Chitinimonas arctica: one gene and its partner. The protein of the gene in region 2 binds, or shares a complex with, the protein of the main gene of each other region. Links are inferred from orthologs where the notes say so. Each region holds a gene or a part of one and is shown on either strand. Other genes may lie near its edges.

Region 1 (4,073 bases), 180 kb from region 2 along the record:
AATGAGCTTGGTGGGACCGAGGCCCATTGTGGCGGAAGAGTTGGCGCGCTATGGTGCCTTCGATGCCGACTATATCGCCGTCAGGCCCGGTATCACCGGGCTATGGCAGGTGAGCGGACGTAACGATACCACTTACGATGAACGCGTCCGGCTCGACAGCCATTATGTCCGGAACTGGAGTCTGGCCTTGGACTGCCGCATCCTGTTCCGTACCCTGCATGTCGTCATCGCCCGCCAGGGTGCTTATTGAACTCATCGCCACCAGGCGGGATGCAGGCTGAGCCGCCGGCATAGCGACCTGGGGAGGTGGCGTCCATATTTGCCGGCCTTGTAGCCTGTGAACTTGGCGGTGTTTGCCAGCACGGCCTTGAGACGCCAAGCCATCCCGGCGCTTTGCAGCGCCGCCCATTCCGAGCGGACGTAATTCATACCCTCGCCTTCGACCCGGCCGAATTCCCGTAATAGCCAAGGCTCGAAGGCGTGCAGGGCGCCCGTGTCGAAGTAGCGCCGGAACTCCGCAGCGAAGCCGTAGTTGTGCGAGTGGCGGGCGTTGGCCTCCGCGACATAGGCAACCCGCCAGTTCGACAACAGCATCCGTGCACAGGCCAGCATATCTTCCGCCAGCAGCGTATGGGCGGGAAAACCACCGCATGCCATCAGTGCACTGCGACGCCATGCCGCGAAAGAGTTGGAGCAGAATGCCGTCTTAAGACCGAAACGCGCGCGATCCTCCAGCGAAAGCACGCGGGAGCGGGGGGGGTAATTGAAGTGGCGAGCATGTGCCGCGATAGGGTTGGCGTCCAGGTGCGGCAGTTGCCGCCCGAATGCCGCGCCGACCGCCGGGTCGTCGAAGGCCGTCAGCAATACGCGCAGCGCCTCCGGTGTATCCAGCAAGGCATCCTGGGTCAGGCAGACGATCAGCTCGCAGTCCGCCAGTATCTCGACGCCCCATTGCCGTGTTGCGCCATGATCGAACTGTGTCCGCTCTATCCGCCGTACTTCCAGGCCCGCTTGCTGGGCCAGCGCGAAAGTTTGGTCGCTGGAGCTGGAATCGATGACCAACACCCGGTCGGGTTGACGGGTTTGGCCGGCCAGCGCCGCCAGCCAGGCTGGCCAAGCGGGTCCGGCATTCAGCGTGGGAACAAGTAAACCGACCCGTATCATGCGGGCAAGGTTGATTCGAATAGGCGACGCTGTTTATTCATTTGCGTATCTCAAGGCAATTGGCATGAGGGCGGGAGGTGAATGTCTTGCCTACCTTGCCGTTCATGTAATTCCGTATTTATTTATATAGCGGTTAGCTAATTATTTGAACAGGCAGGCATCGCGGCGGACGCTGCCTGTCCCGCCCAAAATGCTTGATTCGAACAGGAAATTCAGAAGGCGATAAAGAATCGAAATGAACAAGAAATTATATTCCTGGGCGGAATGACACAGACTTATTCATATCCATTTGGATTTTGTACCTGCCAACGCCAAGCATCGGCACACATTTCAAACAGGCTGCGTTTGGCTCGCCAGCCAAGCACATCGGCGGCGCGGCAGGCATCGGCGTAATAGCAGGCCAGGTCGCCGGCTCTGCGTGGTACATAGCGGGAGGGGATGCGAATTCCGCAAACCTGTTCGAACGCCCGCAAGACTTCCAGCACGCTATGCCCGCGGCCCATGCCCAGATTGAGGGTAAGCAAGCCGCTTTCGCCGGAGAGGTATTGCAGCGCCTTTACATGGCCCGCGGCCATATCCATTACATGCAGGTAATCCCTGACACCGGTACCATCCGGCGTGGGATAGTCGTGGCCGAAAATAGAGAGCTCGGCCTGCTTGCCGATGGCAACCTGGCAGATATGCGGCATCAGATTATTGATCGGACCGCTAGGGTCTTCGCCTATCAGGCCGGACGGATGCGCGCCGACCGGATTGAAATAGCGCAGGATGGCGATATGCCAGGCCGGGTCCGCTTGCACCAGGTCGTGCAGGACATCCTCGACCATCATCTTGCTGCGGCCATAGACGGTATTGGGCGCCAGCGGCGCCTCTTCGCGGTACGGAACGCGCGCCGCCTCGCCATATACCGTCGCGGATGAACTGAATACCAGGCGCTGCACCCCCCGTTCGGCCATGACGTCCAGCAAGGTCAGGCTGGCTTCCAGATTGTGCTGATAGTATTTGAGCGGTAAACGCTGCGCTTCGGCAATTGCCTTGACGCCGGCGCAATGCAACACGCCGGCAAAATGGTGGCGATCGAATAACTGCCGCAGCAAACTGCGATTGCGCAAATCACCCTCGTGCCAAACGATGGCGCGACCGGCAATTTGCGCAACCCGGTCCAGGACGGCTGGTTTGCTATTCGAGAAATTATCGACCACGACTATGTCGTAATCCGCCGCCAGCAATTCCACGCAAGTGTGGCTGCCTATATAACCGGCTCCTCCGGTGACGAGTATTTTTTGTCGCATGTCATGATGGTAACGTTATTGTGCGATGCAACCAAGTTGCCGATTGCAGTAGGGGCAACAATATAGCCTCTCAACATAAACGGTAGCTGAATGAGGCTATTCTTGCGATGCTTGCTGGCGGACCTGGGACTTTTGACGGGGGCTGGGCGTCAAAAAACGGGCAAGCTCGGACAGGGCGTGTTCATACACGCCCCGCTTGAATTCGATGACCGCCTCCAGCGGCGCCCAATACTCGTTCCAGCGCCAGGCATCGAACTCCGGGTGGTGCGAGGCGCGCAGGGACACATCGCACTCGCGGCCGACCAGGCGCAGCAGGAACCAGATCTGTTTCTGGCCCTTATAGGTGCCTCGCCATTCGCGCCTTACCCAGTGGGTGGGCACGTCATAGCGCAGCCAGTCCCGCGTGCGCCCCAGGATGCGTACGTGCTCGGGCCGCAGGCCCGTTTCTTCCATCAACTCTCGGAACATGGCCTGCTCGGGGGTTTCGCCCGACTTGATGCCGCCCTGGGGAAATTGCCAGGAATGTTCGCGTACGCGTTTGCCCCAAAATACCTGATTCTTGTCGTTGCAGATGATGATGCCAACGTTGGGGCGATAGCCGTCTCTATCGAGCATGGTTATCACCGTGGAAATCGTTAAATTGTCTCGATTTTTTCACATTGGCACGGTGATGGAAAGCAAACACCGCACGGATTCTCCCTCTTTCGTACTAAACCAGCAGACGCCTGTCGTTGTGCACGTTCATGCGGCTCAGATCGGTAGCAAATTCGCTGAACTCCAGCGGGTATTGTGCTTCCAGCTGAGTGGCGCGCTCGCTCAGCGCCGCCCAGGTCGGACTGTTGCAGCCCCGCTTGAAGCAGATTGCCGTGACGTTGCCACGCTGGCGTGCCGGCAGGCATAGCACCAGTCCATCGAAGGCGCGGGTCAGCCGGTCCACATAGGCGTTGAACTTCGAGTCCGAGCCCCACAGATTGACCAGCAGCACGCCCTCGGGCGTCAGGTGGTCGCGGCAGCGGCCGAAGAAATCCTCGGTGGATAGCGGTTCCGCGATACCGGCGGCGCCATAGGCGTCCAGCATGATCACATCCACCGGGTTGACCAGGTTTTCGATATAGGCCGCGCCGTCGCCGATGACCACGTGGTGGCGCTCGTCGTCGGGCGGCAGGAAAAACATCGAACGCGCCACGCTGACGATCTGCGGTACCAGTTCCACCGAGACCGCCCGGGTGTTGGGCATATGGCGATGCACGAACTTGGCGATGGAGCCGCCGCCCAGGCCAATCATCACCATATCGCGCGGCGCTTCGCGGAACAGCAGGAAACCGAACATGCAGCGGCTGTAGCCCAGTACCAGCTCATAGGGGTCGCGCACCCGCATCGAGCTTTGAATGGCTTCGGAGCCAAGGTGCAGGGAGCGGATGCCGTCCTTTTCGCTGACGTCCACCACCACATCGTCGTGGGGCGACTTATGTACTCGCTTGCCGAAACGCATCAGTGGCACCCGCCCGTGCGGTCGCGGCTATCCAGAATGCTGATGGCGGCGAAGGGATGGTCGGGCGATTGTGCCGGCAGTTCGATGGCGTCAAAGGCCGTATCGCCATCCTCGAAAGGCGCATC
Region 2 (15,020 bases):
GCTGAGGCCTTGCAGGCGGTAGTAGAAGAAGCGGCCGCGACGATTCTTCAGTTTGATCAGATTGCCTTGCGGCGTGGTGGCGGAGCTGTCCACCGACTGATGGGACAAGCGCTTCAGGCGCTCGATGACGCCGCTACCGGCAACCGCCAGCACGATATTATCGTTGCCCATCTTATGTACATCGTCCCAGCTGGTGGGTCTGGCCGGATCGCCGCGCCGGATGGCAAAGCCATAGTGGGCCTGGTACAGAGGCGGTTCGATAAACTGGAATTTGGCCGCCCGCGCGGTATTGTTGATCAGCGCGCAGGCCAGGTCCAGCTCGCCCACTTCCAGCATCCGCTCTATGCGGGGCAGGGGAAAAACCTGCTGGTCACCGCTGAAGCGCAGGCTTGGCTCGATTTTTTCGATGGCGCGCATGACCTCGATACAGATACCGCCGACCTGGCCATCCGCATGGAGGGTGAATTTAGGGGCGGCGCCATCCTGCGCCGCGGTGCGCAGCACAATTTCCGGCGCGGCGCCTGCCGCCGCGGAGCTTGCCATGGCGGCGAGCAGCAGCGTCGCGAAAAGCCAGCGTGCGGACATCGGTCATCCCCCTTCTCCTGCCGCGAGATGCGGCTATCCTTGGTGGCGACGACAAGCCCGCTCGTGGTCGCTAGCCCAGTTCCTTCAGCAGATTAGCCAACTCCACCGCCGATTTCACCCCCATCTTTTCCAATACCCGGGCACGATGGACCTCGACGGTCTTCATGCTGATATCGAGGCTATCGGCGATCTGCTTGTTCAGCTTGCCGTCCAGGAAGAGTGCCATCACTTCCTTTTCGCGCGGTGTCAGCTCGGCCAGCCGACGTTCGATCTGGCGGCGCGTTTCCCATGTCTGGCGGCGTTCGGTGTCCAGCAGCAGGCATTGTTCCACCAGGCTGACCAAGGCATTGTCGTCGAACGGCTTCTCGATGAAATCGACCGCACCATGCTTCAAGGCGGCCACCGCTTGCGGGACATCGCCGTGGCCGGTAAGGAAGACGGTAGGCGGCGTATAGGCGCGCGCGGTCAGGGTCTGGAACAGTTCCATGCCACCCATGCCGGGCATACGCAGATCCAGCACCAGGCAGGCGAAGCGGCTGACGTCGCGGTCCGCCAGCAGCGCTGCGGCGGATTCGAAGGTGGCGAGCTGATGGCCGCGCGAGGCGAACAACCACTTCAGCGCGTCGCGCACGGCGGCGTCGTCGTCAACCAGGGCAATACGGGGATCAGACGGCATGATGTTCGGTTTCCTTGAAAATGGGTTGAGTGGCCAAGGGCAGGCTCACCACGAAGCGGCTTCCGCCGCCTTCGCGAGCCTCGACGGCCAGGCGACCCTGGTGATGTTCGACGATGGTACGGCAGATATTCAAGCCCATGCCCATGCCCTCCGCCTTGGTGGTATAGAAAGGGCGGAATAATTTCTCCACATCGTCGCTGGCGATGCCGGGACCGCGGTCGGCCACGATCATATCCAGCCAGTCACCGCGCGTGCGGGTTTCGACGGTCAATTCGCAGCGCTCCTGCGGGCCTTCCACCATCGCCTCGATGGCGTTCTTGCATAGATTGAACAATACCTGCTCAAGCATCACCCTGTCCGCAAACAACTCGGTATCGTCGGCCACGCGAATCTCCACCAAGCGCACGAAATGGCGATTGAGCGGCGCGGCCAGCAGCGACAGCACCGTGTCCAGCAGATCGCCTACCCGGCAGACCGAGCGCTTCGGCTCGCGCTTTTGCACGAACTCGCGGATGCCGCGGATGATGGCACCCGCCCGCCGTGCCTGTTCGGAAATCTTGTCCAGTGCGCCATCCAGCTCTTCCGGGCGGAGCTGCCGGCTGGCGACCAGATTGCGGCAAGCGGTGCTGTAGCTGGAGATGGCCGCCAGCGGCTGGTTCAGTTCATGTGCCAGGCTGGAAGCGATCTCGCCCATGGCGATCAGGCGGGCGGTCTGCTGCAGCTTTTCGGTCTGCTGCCTTTCCCGGTCGGCAGCCTGTTTACGCTCGCTGACGTCGGTGGCGATATCCAGCCAGACGCGCGATTGGTCCACCCACAGGGTTTCGCGCCGATGATGCTGGTACCAGCGGCCCAATACCGGATCGAACCATTCGCCGCCGGGATCGGCGTGACGCAGGGGTAGTGCGCAAAGCGGTCCATCCGGCGCGGTCAGGCGGAAAGCTTCGCGGAAGGCACGGTTCGACAGCAGCAGTTCGCCGTTGCGGCGGTCGGTGACCGCCACGGCGGCGTCCAGCCCGTTCAGCACGGCCACGAAGCGCTCGTGCGATGCCTTCAAGGCTTCCCGCTCGCGTTTGAGTTCGGTGACGTCGGTCATGGAGGCCACCCAGCCGGTATGGCGGCCCTCGCCGTCGATCAGCGGGCTGGAGTAAAGCCGCACATCGAAACGCTCGCCGCTTTTGCGCTGGTAGCGTAGCGAAAATCCGTTCATCGGACATTCGCCACGCAAGATGGCGGCGAAGATCTGCGCGCACTGGTTGGTGGTCTCCGGCGCCCAATAAGGGAAGGGGGGCGTGCCGCCCAGCAGCTCTTCCGCTTCGAAGCCCACCATGCGGCAAAAAGCCGGATTGACGTGCAAGGTACGGCCTTCGCGATCGGTGGCGAACACCCCGGAGACCAGGGAATCCTCCAGCGCCTGGCGCATATTCATTTCGCGCAGCATGGCTCGCTCGGCGGTCAGGCGCTCGCGCATATGGCGCTTGAGTACCCACAGCGACCACAGCATCAGTGCCGACAGTCCGGCCAGTACCCAGTAGAGCGCATGTTGCCAGAGCGGCCAGCCGGTCAGGAAGATACGGGCGCGCAGGCGCAAGCCGTAGCCGGGCGGGTCCAGGGCGACGTCATAGCTGAGTGGCCCGGCGTCCGGCAGGGGCTGCTCCGGCCTTGCCGCCAGGGTATCGCCGTCCAGATTGACGATGCCCAGTTGGAAACGCTTGGCGATCCACCACGGCACATAATTGCGCAACAGACCCTTCAGCGAAACGATGGCGACGAAGGCGCCCAAGGTGCGATTGCCCTGCACCGCCGGAAAGGACAGGGCGACGGCCTGGCCGGCACCGGGAAAATCGAAAGGCGGTGTGCTGGAGGCGATACCGATCCGGGCGGAGCGCTGTAGCGGCTCGATGACGGCGGGCACCATCTGCAGGGGGGCCATCGATTGGGCCGGATAACTCCAGACGGCGTCGCCGAATTCATTGGTGTAGGCGATGGCCAGCACTTCGGGGCTGCTGGTCATGATATCGGCGGCGCGGCCATAAAAAGCGCCTTCGCTGATGTCGCCGCGCACCAGGTCATGCGCCATGCCTTCCAATTGCTTCTGCCTGGCGGTCAATTCGGCACGTAATGCACGATCCTGCCACAGCACCGCTTCCACCAGCTCGTCGTGCTGGCGCTGCCGCTCGTTATTGCGGATAAACAGCAGCAAAGCGACGCCGACCGCCAGGAAGCAGATCAGGGCCAGGTTGGGCATGGCCCACAACCAGCGGGCCGGTCGCGGCAGATTGGAAGTGCGTTTCATCAGACGAACCATATGACCCCGAGCCCCCCTTGCCGCTTGGGGCTTTCCCGTATGAGGCAAAAGCCGAGGCGATAGGCGATGCGATTAACTAATCTTCGATAGGGCGCCTTGGGCTGACCGAGCCGCCCTGGCGTCCTCCGAGGCTTATGTAAAGTGGACCGGCAATCTGGTCCGGGAGAATAGAACCATGCGATTTGCCCTCTTGCTGCTTGCCTGCCTGAGTACCCTGGGAAGCGCCGCTGCGAACGATACCATCCTGATCAAGTTCAGCCACGTGGTGGCGCCCGATACACCCAAGGGCCGCGCCGCCGAGAAGTTCAAGGAACTGGCCGAGAAGATGAGCGCCGGACGGGTCAAGGTACAACTCTATCCGAACGGCCAGCTCTACAAGGACCGCGAAGAAATGGCGGCCTTGCAGCGCAATGCCGTGCAGATACTCGCGCCCTCCCTGTCCAAATTCGGTGCCTTGGGTTTGCGCCAGTTCGAGCTGTTCGACCTGCCGTATATCTTCCCGAACGACAAGGTATTGTACCGGGTGATGGACGGCGAGATCGGCCAGGGCTTGCTGCGCCAGCTGAACAGCAAGGGCATCGTCGGCCTGGCCTATTGGGACAACGGCTTCAAGCATTTTTCCGCCAACCGGCCTTTGCGCACCCCCGCCGACTTCAAGGGATTGCGCATGCGCATTCAAGCCTCCAAGGTTTTGGAGGCGCAGATGAAGTCGCTGGGCGCGGTGCCCAAGGTGATCGCCTTCTCGGAGGTCTATAGCGCCCTGCAGCAGCAAGTGATCGATGGCGCCGAAAACCCGGAATCCAATTTCCGTACCCAGCGCATGCACGAGGTGCAAAAGCACCTGACCTTGTCGCAGCACGGCTACGTCGGCTATGCGGTGATCGTGAACAAGACATTCTGGGAGGGTCTGCCGACCGATCTCCGGGCACAGCTCAGCACCGCCATGCAATTGGCCACGGCCTACGAGCGGCAGATCGCCGACGAGGAAAATCGACGGGCGCTGGAGGAGGTACGGGCGGCCCATACCACCGAGATCTACGTGCTGCCGCTGGCCGACCGGGAAATATTACGCAAGCAGATGCTACCGGTGCACCGTGAGTTTCTCGATATCATCGGCAAGGACCTGATCTACGGCACCTATCGGATCGCCGCCGAGGTGGCGGCCGGCAAGTAGGCGCGCGGCTATTCCGCTCCATCCTTGTCCTGTGCCCTGGGATGGGCGCTGTCATACACCGCCGCCAGGTGCTGGAAGTCCAGCAAGGTATAGACCTGGGTGGTGGCGATACTGGCATGGCCCAGCAGTTCCTGGGTGGCCCGCAGATCCTGGCTGCCTTGCAGAAAATGGCTGGCGCAGGCATGGCGCAACCGGTGCGGATGCAGGTGGTCCGGCAGACCCAGCTTGACCGACCACTCGGCCAGGCGCAGCTGCACCGCCCGCGTGCTCATGCGGCGGCCAAAGCGGTTCAGGAACAGGGCGGCGTCGCCGGTTTGCGGTAAGGAGGCCCTATCCTGCAACCAGTCCTGGATAGTGTGGATCGCCATCTCGCCCACCGGCACCAAGCGTACCTTGCCACCCTTGCCGAGCACTTGAAGGGTGGCGCCCGCGTCGCGGAAATCCTCGCAATCGACCCCCACCAGTTCAGATACGCGCAAGCCGGAACTATAGGCCAGTTCGTACATGGCGCGGTCGCGGCGGGCCAGCGGATCGGTATCGGTCAGATTGTCGAGAAAGCCCATGGCTTCGTCCACGCCGACCGGCCGAGGGAGTTTGCGGGCTGCCCGGGGAGCTTTGATGCCTTCCACCGGATTGTGGGCGAAACCGGCTTCGCGCATCAGCAATTTGAACCAGGCCCGCCAGGCGCTGAGGCGGCGGGCGATACTGCGGGGGTCATGTCCTTGCGAATTCATGCGGCGCACGAAGCCACGGATATCCTTGCTGCCCAAGGCAGCCAGATCGGTGTCGCCCGCCAGTGTCAACAGCAGGCCGGCATCGGCCATATAGGCCGAACGGGTCGCGGCGGATCTGCCGTGCTCCCCGCGCAAATAGCGGTCCAGCCGTTCCAGCGGCGTCATGCCCTGCTCTCCCTGCGTGCCACTAATCCAGATAACGGCCAAGCGCGGCCGAAGCCAATTCGCCGATACGCGCCAGGTAGAGGGTGCCCATTTCCGGATAGAAGCGCTGTGGGTCTTCACTGGCCAGTACCAGCAAGCCAAACGGCTCGCCATCCGCCTTCAATGCGACCTGGGTGAACGATTTCAGGTGGGGTGCCGACTCGCCCAGCCAACCCATCACCTCGTCGGTGACATAGGGGCCGCAGTAGGGCGTGGCCAGGCTGCGCGCCAGCACGCGGACTTCCGCATCGACCGGTGCGAACTCGCTCAGCGTCTCGTCCGCCTCGCCGCCCCACAACCGTACCGCCAGGTGCGGCACCCGGAAATGGTCCTGCAGATGATAGTTGAGCGTGCCCAGCACGCCGGCCAAGTCCCGCGCCTGCAGCAGGCCGACGGTAAGCTTGTGGACCTTGTCGCCGATTTGATCGTTTTCCTCACCGAATTGCAGCAGCTCGCCCAGCTTGGTCTCGATCAGCTTGTTCTTTTCCCGCAAGGTCAATATCTGCCGTTCGGCGATGGGTATGGCGCGGCCGCCGTGCGGATGGGGGATAAAGATCTCCGCCACCAGATCGGCATAGTCCTCGAAGAACTTGGGATTGGCTTGCAGCCAGCTGGCTACCTCGTTCGCTTGAATCGACATATCTTGTCTCGCTCGTGGGACGCTTGAATGGTGGATGGCGGCAGCTTACAGCTCGATCTCGCCTTCGAATACGGTGACCGCCGGGCCGGTCATCCACACGGGATGCCCTTCGCCCTGCCAGCGAATAGCCAGCTCGCCGCCGTGGGTATGCACCTTGACCGAGTGATCGAGCAGCTGGCGCCGAATGCCGCTGACCACCGCGGCGCAGGCGCCCGTGCCGCACGCCAGGGTTTCGCCGGCGCCACGTTCGTACACGCGCAGGCGAATCTCGCCGCGATTGAGCACCTGCATAAAGCCGGCATTCACCCGCTGCGGAAAACGGCCGTGCCCTTCGATCAAGGGTCCGTCCTGCGCAACGGCGGCTTGGTCGATATCGGCTACCAGTTGCACGGCGTGCGGGTTCCCCATCGAGACCACGCCGATCTCCACCTGGCGGTCGCCCACTTGCAGCGAGTGGATGACGGTGTCGGCGTCGGCGACAAAGGGAATCTCGGCGGGGGCAAAGCGCGGCGCGCCCATATCCACGGTCACCAGGCCGTTTTCACCCATCTCCAGGGTGATCAGTCCCTTGGCGGTTTCGACCTTGATGCTGCGTTTGCCGGTAAGGCCGCGCTCTCGCACAAAGCGGACGAAGCAGCGCGCCCCGTTGCCGCAATGCTCGACCTCGCCGCCATCGCCGCCATTGAAGATGCGGTAGCGAAAATCGGCATCGGGATGGTGTGGTTGTTCCACCAGCAGAATCTGGTCGCAACCCACGCCGAAATGGCGGTCACCCAGTTTCAGCAGTTGCTGGCGATCCAGGCTCAGCGACTGGCTGAAACCGTCCAGCACGACGAAGTCATTGCCCAGGCCTTGCATCTTGGTAAAACGTAGCTTCATCAACGATCTGCTCCAGAACCGTCTGATTCAAGCCCAAGCCGGGCATATTCAACCATGATGCAGCGATCCATCACGGTCACGATGCCGGCGGCGCGCGCCCGCAGCGCGGCGGCTTCGTTGACGATGCCCTGCTGGATCCAGATGGCGGGCACCTTGAGTGCGATGGCGCTGGTCACGATGGCATCTACCTCGGCGGCCGTGCGGAACACATTGACCAGGTCGATGGGACCGGGGACATCTTCCAGCCGGCCATGCGCGGGCTGGCCCAAGACCTGGTCGACCAGCGGCCTGACCGGCACGATCTCGAAGCCCCAGCGCTGCATCTGGCGCGAGACGCGATAGCTGGGCCGGCTGGTGTTGGGCGACAGGCCCACTACGGCAATGCGGCGGGTGTGCCGCAGCAGCTGGCGCAGTTCCTGGTCGGAGGGATTGGTGAACATGGCGAGATGATGCCACAGCCATGCCACCTCCGCCGGGCGGGTTGATTGTGCAAGGTCATGCAACTTTGGCCTATCCGCCCTTGTCATTATCTGGAAAATATCTAGCGGATATGCCCCCCATGCCAAACAATGATGCCTGGCATTTCAGTCGCGCAGACTTGGCGATGCGCTATATCGATCAGTTCGATACTGGCTTGAATAGCGCACGCGCGTTGTTTGCCCGTCGCAGCATGGGCAAGACTGAATTCCTGCTGAAGGATATGGTTCCCGTGGCACAAGCCGGTTCCCGTGGCACAAGCCAAGGGTTACACCTGTGTATACGTCAATCTCTGGGAGCGGCAAGCCAACCCGTTTGAAGGAATTGCAGCGGTGGTGCGGCAGCGTCTGGAGCAGCCAGACCCTCAGGCCGGGTTCGATACCATGTGGCACCGAATCGACGAGCACAAGCAGCCCATCCTGCTGTTGATCGATGAAGCCCAGGTATTGACGACAAGCAGGCACACGGCAATGAGTGCATCGCTGCGCGCCGGTCTCGATGTGCGCAAGGACGCGGTCAAGATCATTTTCACGGGTTCCGGCGAACAGACGCTACGCACCATGTTCGGCAAGACCAGCCAGCCGTTCTATAACTGGGCGCCGATCGAACCGTTTCCCTTGCTAGGGCGGGAATTTGTCTCCTACATGGTCGCCACGGCCAATCGGGCGCTGCAAAAGACCTTCCACCTGGATGAGGAGATAGCCCAGGCTGCTTTCCTGACGCTCAAGGGGTCGCCGGAAGTCTTTCGGCGCTTTTTGGAGTGCTATCTCACCCGCCCGGATGAAGGCGCCGCCGGCGCGATCTCCATAGCGAACGCCAGCATGTTTTCGGATGAGGGCTTCGCGGCGGCCTGGCAAGCCTTACCCGCCATGGACCAGCTTATCCTGCAGTTTGTCGCCGCCGGCCAGCGCGCCATCACCGGCAAGGCGGCCCGTACCCATTTTGGCCATGCCCTGGGCTTGGACGATGCCGCACCGCTTCATGCCGTGAACAATGCCTTGGCCCGATTGACCGACCCGAGGCGGCATATCCTGGTCAAGGTCGAGCACGGGATCTATCAGTTCGAGGATATGGAATTCGGCCAGTGGATACAGTTGGAGCGGCCCGGCGAATAGCTGTCCCTAATTCCCCGCCGCGCGGGCCAGTGCCGCGTGCGCCACTTCCTCGAAGCGCGCCACCACGGCGTCCCAACCCAGCTGCAAAGCCACTTGGCGGGCCGCCCGGCCCAGCTCCCGCATCACACTGGGGTAGCTGGCGGCATAACGTGCTTGTTCGATGAACTGCTCGCGCTGGTCGAAATCGGCGGTCAGGCCGCTTTCGTGGTGGCGGATATGGGTAGCCGCCGCGGCGTAGCGATAGGCCACCACGCCCAAGCCGCTGGCCATCGCTTCGACCGTGACATTGCCGTAGGTTTCGGTGGTGCTGGGAAAGAGGAAAATATCGGCCGAGGCGTAATGGCTGGCGAGGTCTTCGCCACGGCGCATGCCGGCGAACAAGTGCTGGGGATGGCTGGCTTGCAGGGCGCTCCGTTCCGGACCGTCCCCCACCCAAAGCAATTTGCTGTCCGGGCGGATGGCGCGCATCTCGCGAAAAGCCGCCTGCACCAGCGGCAAGTTCTTTTCTGCCGCCATCCGGCCGACATAGGCGACGACCTGGGTGGCATCGCCCGCCCCCCATGTCCGGCGTAGTTCGCTTGAACGTCTGGCAGGGTCGAACAGGGCGGTATCCACGCCGCGCGAGACGACCTGCAGATGGCCGAAGCCCTGCCCATCCAACCGTGCACGCACGTCCTCGCTGGGGACCAGGGTGGCCAGGTTGCGGTTATGGAAATGGCGCAGATAGCCGCGCACCGGCCTCATCAGCCAGGCCATGCCGTAATGGGCGCTGTAGCTGTGGAAATTGGTGTGGAATTCGGAAATGGCCGGGATACCCAGGCGGCGGGCGGCCTGCAAGGCGCTCCAGCCCAGCGGGCCTTCGGTGACGGCGACGACCAGGTCGGGGCGGTTCTCCCGCCACCGCTTCAACAGGCGCCGGCCGGCCGGCAGGCCAAAGCGCAGGTCCGGGTAGCGTGGTAGCGATAAGCCGGCTACCAGCATGGTGTCGGCGGCCGCGCTGTCGCCCTGCTGGCGCGGCCGGATCAGATCGACCTGGTGGCCGCGCGCGGCCAGGCCGCTGACCATGCGGCCCACGGTCATGGCGACGCCGTTGATTTCCGGCGGATAGGTTTCGGTAACGATGGCAAGGCGGAGTGGGGTGGGACGCATGCTGCGCAGACTGCTGACCGGCCATGTCGGCGCGGTGACGCTGGCATGAAGGTTTCGTGAAACGGGCGAAGCCCTAGTGTTTGTGGCCGTGGTGAGGGTTTTTTACGATTGCGCCCAGGCTGATGACTTTGCCTCGCGGAGGCTGCAGCCAGCTCGGTTGCAGCGTGACATGATCGATGCCGTAGTCCTTGGCCAGCATGGCCTGGCCCGCCGCCAGCAAGCGCGGCCAGGCGTCCGCCACGTCGATGATCAGATGGGCGGATAGCGCCACCCGTTCCGGCCCCAGGTGCCAGACATGCAGATCGTGCACCGATTGCACCCCCTTCAGCATGGCCAGCGCCTTGCCGATCGCCTCCAGGTCGAGATGCGCGGGCACCCCCTCCATCAGCATATGGCTCGATTGCAGCACCAGGTTCCAGGTGGAGCGCAGGATCAGCAGCGCGACCAACAGGGACAGCAGGGGATCGATCGGCGCCCAGCCGGTCAGCCAGATCACCAGGCCGGCCAGGATGGCCGCCACCGAGCCGAGCAGGTCGCCCAGCACATGCATCAACGCGGCGCGCGAGTTCATATTGTGGCTGTCGTTCGACAGTAGCCAGGCCGCCAGCAGATTGACCAGCAAGCCGACCACGGCAATCGCGATCACGCCGACGCCATTGACCGGCTTGGGCTGCATCAGCCGCCCCAGCGCTTCGAAGACGATCCAGCCCACCATGGCCAGCATGAAAAGGCTATTGATCAGCGCACCCAGCACCTCGGCGCGGGCATAGCCATAGGAATTGCGGGTCGAGGCCGGCCGGCGCGCCACCATCTGGGCAAATAGCGCCAGGCCCAGCGCCGCCGCGTCGGTCACCATATGGCCGGCATCGGACAGCAAGGCCAGCGAGCCGCTCCACAGCCCGCCCATTGCTTCCACCAGCGCATAGCCGGCGGTAAGCAGCAGGGCCAGCAGTAATCTGCGGCGGCTGGCGCTATGGTGATCGTGCGGATGCTGCGGGTGGGTGGCGGACATGGACGTATCAGGATAGCAATATTTGCAGGCTTGTCTCGCCAGTGGGCTCGCCCTGTTCGAAGCGCCGTTCGGTGAAGCTGAGCCCTTGCCGGCTTACCCGCACCAGGCTGGCGGCCCGGGTGCCGTAGTCGGCGGAGCGGATAAAGGCGGCCGAGAGCAGGCGCTCCCACTCCAGCGGCACGCCAGTACGGGGCAAATGTTCATCCGCCGCCAGGCTGGGGTCGAGCAGTAGCTGGAACAGTGCCTTGTCCAGCTCGGCTGCGGCATGTGCGCGTGACATCTCTTGCCGCAGACCGGCCTTGAGCTTTTCCAGCTTGGGCCAGGGGGTGTCGAAGCGGGCATTGGACACCGCATGGACGCCTGAACCGAAGCGCACCACGCAATCGAAGCGGCTTTCATAACCCAGCAGGCGCCGACCGTCGTAGAGCAGTAGATTGAAATCGTTATACCGGTCCGCCTCGGCCCGAAGGCGGGCGATATAGTCGGCGGCGCTTTCGTTCCCCTGCAGAAAGCCGCTGACCAGCCCGCCGCGCGACAGCGCATCGGGCTTCGAGCGGCTGGGATCGCGATAGTTCGTCAGCGCGGCCAGCCGGCCGGCCCGGTTCACGCCCAGCCAGCCACCACCCGCGCGCAGATCGCGGCCGGCCAATACTTTCCCGTCATCCCACCAGGCTAGCGCTGCGGCTGGACGAGCATGGAACTCGTCACGATTGGCCAGCAACAGCAAAGGCGTGTCAGCGGTGGGATCCCAGTTGAAGGCAATCAGACACATGCCGGTATTCTGCGGCTTTGCGGGCAAAAAAACAGCCATGGAAATGAGGGGGCATTGTTTTGCCCCTTAGTTCCTAAGCAACCAAGAATCGGACTGTCGAAATCGTGTGCAAGCCGTTGAATTGGATGGCCGTTTGTTTCAGGATGAGCTATGTAAAATTTATAAGTGGTGGAAAAAACGAAAGACGACGGCGACGAAATGGCTACTGTCGCGACGATGACGATGCATTTCAGGCAACCACCTTGTCAATTCTCCATTCATGACCCCCAAAGTGCGCCAGTAGAGCCTGACCGATCGTCTCCACTACAGGAGGCCCTGGTGAAGTTTGAGGACAGTATTCGTCATGATGCTGAAGAGAACGGCGCCTTCTTTGATGTCTGTGGTGCGATGCGCTTGTTTCGAAAGGGGCATCCGGACCACATCGGATTTTCGACAAGCGAAGCCACGGCGCTGCATGGCTGCGCCTTTACCCATAACCACCCGAACGGCGGCGCATTTTCAGTTGCGGATGTGAAAATTGCGTGCAGTATGGAACTGCAAGAATTACGTGTTGTTACAAAGCAGTTTCGCTTTATCATGCGTCCCGGCAGCCAAGGGTGGCCAATTTCGACGCGCATCTCACATGTGCATTCGCAATCTGAGATTGTGGCTAACAATGAGATCCGGCATATGTTGTCTGCTGGGCATCTGTCCTACTATCACTGCGCGGCCGAGCTTGATCACCAGATCTGGGTACAGTTAGCTCACCGCCTTGGATTGACATACAGAAGGGAGAAATCATGAACCCAACCGAACGTTTCCTCGCGGAGTCGGCGGAACTTGAGGAGCGCAACCGTCGAGAAGGCATGGTTGTATTCGATGACCGTCCGACTGTGCGATATATCCAAGCACTCGTAAGTGAGTTGGATGACGAGATCAACCAGGCCGGTGGGTTTGAGGCTTGGCGAGCTAAGCAACGCGCTGCTTGAATCGACAAGCGTGCGATACAGCCTGTTCTACCCATTGTCGCGTTTCGAGGCCCGTGACCGCAGTCGTTCCTGACTGTGGCCTCCCACTCATGCCTCACCTGTTTACCCCTGCCGATTACCGCAACATGCCCTGGCGCAACGGCGGGGGCACCACCTGCGAATTGTTTCGGCTGTCTCATCCGGCGCGGCCAGATGATTTCGCCTTACGCTTGTCCATCGCCGACGTTGCGCAGGGCGGGCCGTTTTCCCTATTCCCCGGTGTGGATCGTAGCCTGATGCTATTGGAGGGGGCCGGCATGCTGCTGGACTTCGGCACCCACACCGTGCGCATGGATCGCCCCTGCCAGCCTATCGATTTTCCCGGGGAGGCGGCGGTCGATTGCCGCTTGCTGGATGGGCCTTTGCGCGATTTCAACCTGATGGTGGCGCGCGATTGGGGCCAGGCCGCACTGCGGGTGTTGGCGCTGGCCGAAGGCGCCGAGCTGGCGCTATCAGGGTGCCAATGGACCTTGGTCCATGCCCTGGCCGGCCAGTTGCGCCTGGGTGGCCGGTTGATCGAGGCGGGCCAGCTCTTGCTGCTCCAGGACGAGGCGGTCAGCCTCCGTGCCGGGCCGGCCAGCAGGGTGGTCGTGGTGGAGGCGGGTGCAACGGTATAATCCGGGTATTGTCCCTTTCCCGGTCCCTGGTCATGTCCGCACCCACCGCACCCGATGCGAATCTCACGGTCGATCTTTCCGGCCTCAATTGCCCGCTGCCCATCCTGCGTGCCAAGAAAGCGCTGGCCGACCTGCCCAGCGGCACGATCCTGCACCTGATCTGCACCGATCCCGGCACGCCTGCCGATTTCCAGGCTTTCTGCCAACAGACCGGCCACGGTATTGCGCACCAGGAGCAATTGGACGGCAAGTACCTATTCTGGCTGCGCCGTCGCTAGGACCGCGCTGATTTTCCTTGCCGGCGGCGAGCCCGCCGGCCCGAACCTATTCGATGGATGCCCGCATGCAAACCCTTACCCTGATCCGTCCCGACGACTGGCATCTGCACCTGCGCGACGGCGCCGCACTGCAAGCGGTCCTGCCCGATACCGCCCGCCGTTTCGGCCGTGCCATCGTGATGCCCAATCTGAAGCCGCCCGTGCGCACGGTGGCCGATGCCGCCGCCTACCGCGACCGTATCCTGGCCGCCCTTCCCGCCGGCATGCGCTTCGAGCCGTTGATGACGCTATACCTGACCGATGTCACCCCGCCCGATGAAATCGCCCGGGTGGCGGAGAGCGGTTTCGTCAAAGCCATCAAGCTCTACCCGGCTGGCGCCACCACCAATTCGGACCAGGGCTTGACCGATATCGCCAAGGCCATGCCTACACTGGCGGCCATGGCCGAACTGGGCGTGCCCTTACTTGTGCATGGCGAGGTGACCGACCCGGCGGTCGATGTATTCGACCGGGAAGCGGTATTTATCGAGCAGGTGATGAAGCCCTTGCTGGAGAAGCTGCCGACGCTGAAAGTGGTGTTCGAACATATCACCACCCGCCAGGCGGCGAATTTCGTCTGGAGCGCGCCGGCCAATGTCGCCGCCACCATAACCGCGCACCATCTGCTGATGAATCGCAATGCGCTGTTCCAGGGCGGTATCCGGCCGCACCACTACTGTTTGCCGGTACTCAAGCGCGAGTCGCACCGCGAGGCTTTGCTGGAAGTGGCCACCAGCGGCAGTCCGAAGTTCTTCCTCGGTACCGACAGTGCGCCGCACGGCAAGCGCACCAAGGAGGCTGCTTGCGGTTGCGCCGGGATGTATACCGCCAACAATGGCATCGAACTGTATGCCGAAGCCTTCGAGGCGGCCGGTGCCCTGGACAAGCTGGAAGGTTTTGCCAGCCGTTTCGGCCCGCTGTTCTACGGCCTGCCGGCCAATGACGACACCATCACGCTGGTGAAGGAAAGCACGCCGGTGGCGAACGAGCTGCCCTATCTGGCGGACGACACCCTGGTACCGCTGCGGGCTGGCGAAACGGTTGCGTGGCGGTTGCAGGATTGATGCGCTTGGCGCCTTTTCGCGAGAAATCGCGGGGGGCTTGACGGCGGTGGTAGACTAGCTGGGCGAAGTCGGCCGGACAGTCGCCGCTCGCCTTCGGGCGGGGGGAGGAAAGTCCGGGCTTCATAGGGCAGGATGCTGGCTAACGGCCAGGCGCCGTGAGGCGACGGAAAGTGGAACAGAGAGCTGAACCGCCGATGGCCGGACCGATAGCCGCAAGGGTATCGATTCGGATCAGGCAAGGGTGAAAAGGTGGCCGCGAGAGCGGTGGCCGGTCGCAAGGCCGGTCCGGTAAG

The links.
Region 1: the proteins of dapF (region 2) and FNU76_RS09645 are in contact, whole or in part, in a solved structure (PDB 5YGU), measured with the Escherichia coli proteins. The link is inferred for Chitinimonas arctica from one-to-one orthologs.

What each region holds. Positions count from the first base shown.
Region 1 is NZ_CP041730.1:2,113,165-2,117,237, reverse strand. The notes cover bases 1,313-4,073. They hold FNU76_RS09645 (RNA pyrophosphohydrolase), read right to left. Parts: upstream 3,072-4,073; coding sequence 2,553-3,071; downstream 1,313-2,552. Other genes in these bases: ttcA (tRNA 2-thiocytidine(32) synthetase TtcA), read right to left, coding at 3,948-4,073; FNU76_RS09640 (polyamine aminopropyltransferase), read right to left, coding at 3,166-3,948; galE (UDP-glucose 4-epimerase GalE), read right to left, coding at 1,440-2,456. Also shown: FNU76_RS09660 (sugar transferase), read left to right, coding at 1-250; FNU76_RS09655 (glycosyltransferase family 2 protein), read right to left, coding at 253-1,164. UniProt on the Escherichia coli protein: Master regulator of 5'-end-dependent mRNA decay.
Region 2 is NZ_CP041730.1:2,289,141-2,304,160, reverse strand. Bases 5,281-8,258 are described here. They hold dapF (diaminopimelate epimerase), read right to left. Parts: upstream 7,198-8,258; coding sequence 6,364-7,197; downstream 5,281-6,363. Other genes in these bases: FNU76_RS10485 (ATP-binding protein), read left to right, coding at 7,926-8,258; FNU76_RS10490 (CoA-binding protein), read right to left, coding at 7,197-7,637; FNU76_RS10500 (DUF484 family protein), read right to left, coding at 5,662-6,318; FNU76_RS10505 (tyrosine recombinase XerC), read right to left, coding at 5,281-5,639. Outside these bases: FNU76_RS10525 (substrate-binding periplasmic protein), read right to left, coding at 1-585; FNU76_RS10520 (response regulator transcription factor), read right to left, coding at 656-1,261; FNU76_RS10515 (PAS domain-containing sensor histidine kinase), read right to left, coding at 1,251-3,554; FNU76_RS10510 (TRAP transporter substrate-binding protein), read left to right, coding at 3,742-4,740; more of FNU76_RS10505, read right to left, coding at 4,749-5,280; more of FNU76_RS10485, read left to right, coding at 8,259-8,789; FNU76_RS10480 (glycosyltransferase family 4 protein), read right to left, coding at 8,796-9,938; FNU76_RS10475 (cation diffusion facilitator family transporter), read right to left, coding at 10,012-10,950; FNU76_RS10470 (NRDE family protein), read right to left, coding at 10,958-11,722; FNU76_RS10465 (hypothetical protein), read left to right, coding at 12,041-12,505; FNU76_RS10460 (hypothetical protein), read left to right, coding at 12,502-12,690; FNU76_RS10455 (HutD/Ves family protein), read left to right, coding at 12,780-13,346; FNU76_RS10450 (sulfurtransferase TusA family protein), read left to right, coding at 13,379-13,624; pyrC (dihydroorotase), read left to right, coding at 13,690-14,727. UniProt on the Escherichia coli protein: Involved in the succinylase branch of the L-lysine biosynthesis and in the biosynthesis of the pentapeptide incorporated in the peptidoglycan moiety. Catalyzes the stereoinversion of LL-2,6-diaminopimelate (L,L-DAP) to meso-diaminopimelate (meso-DAP).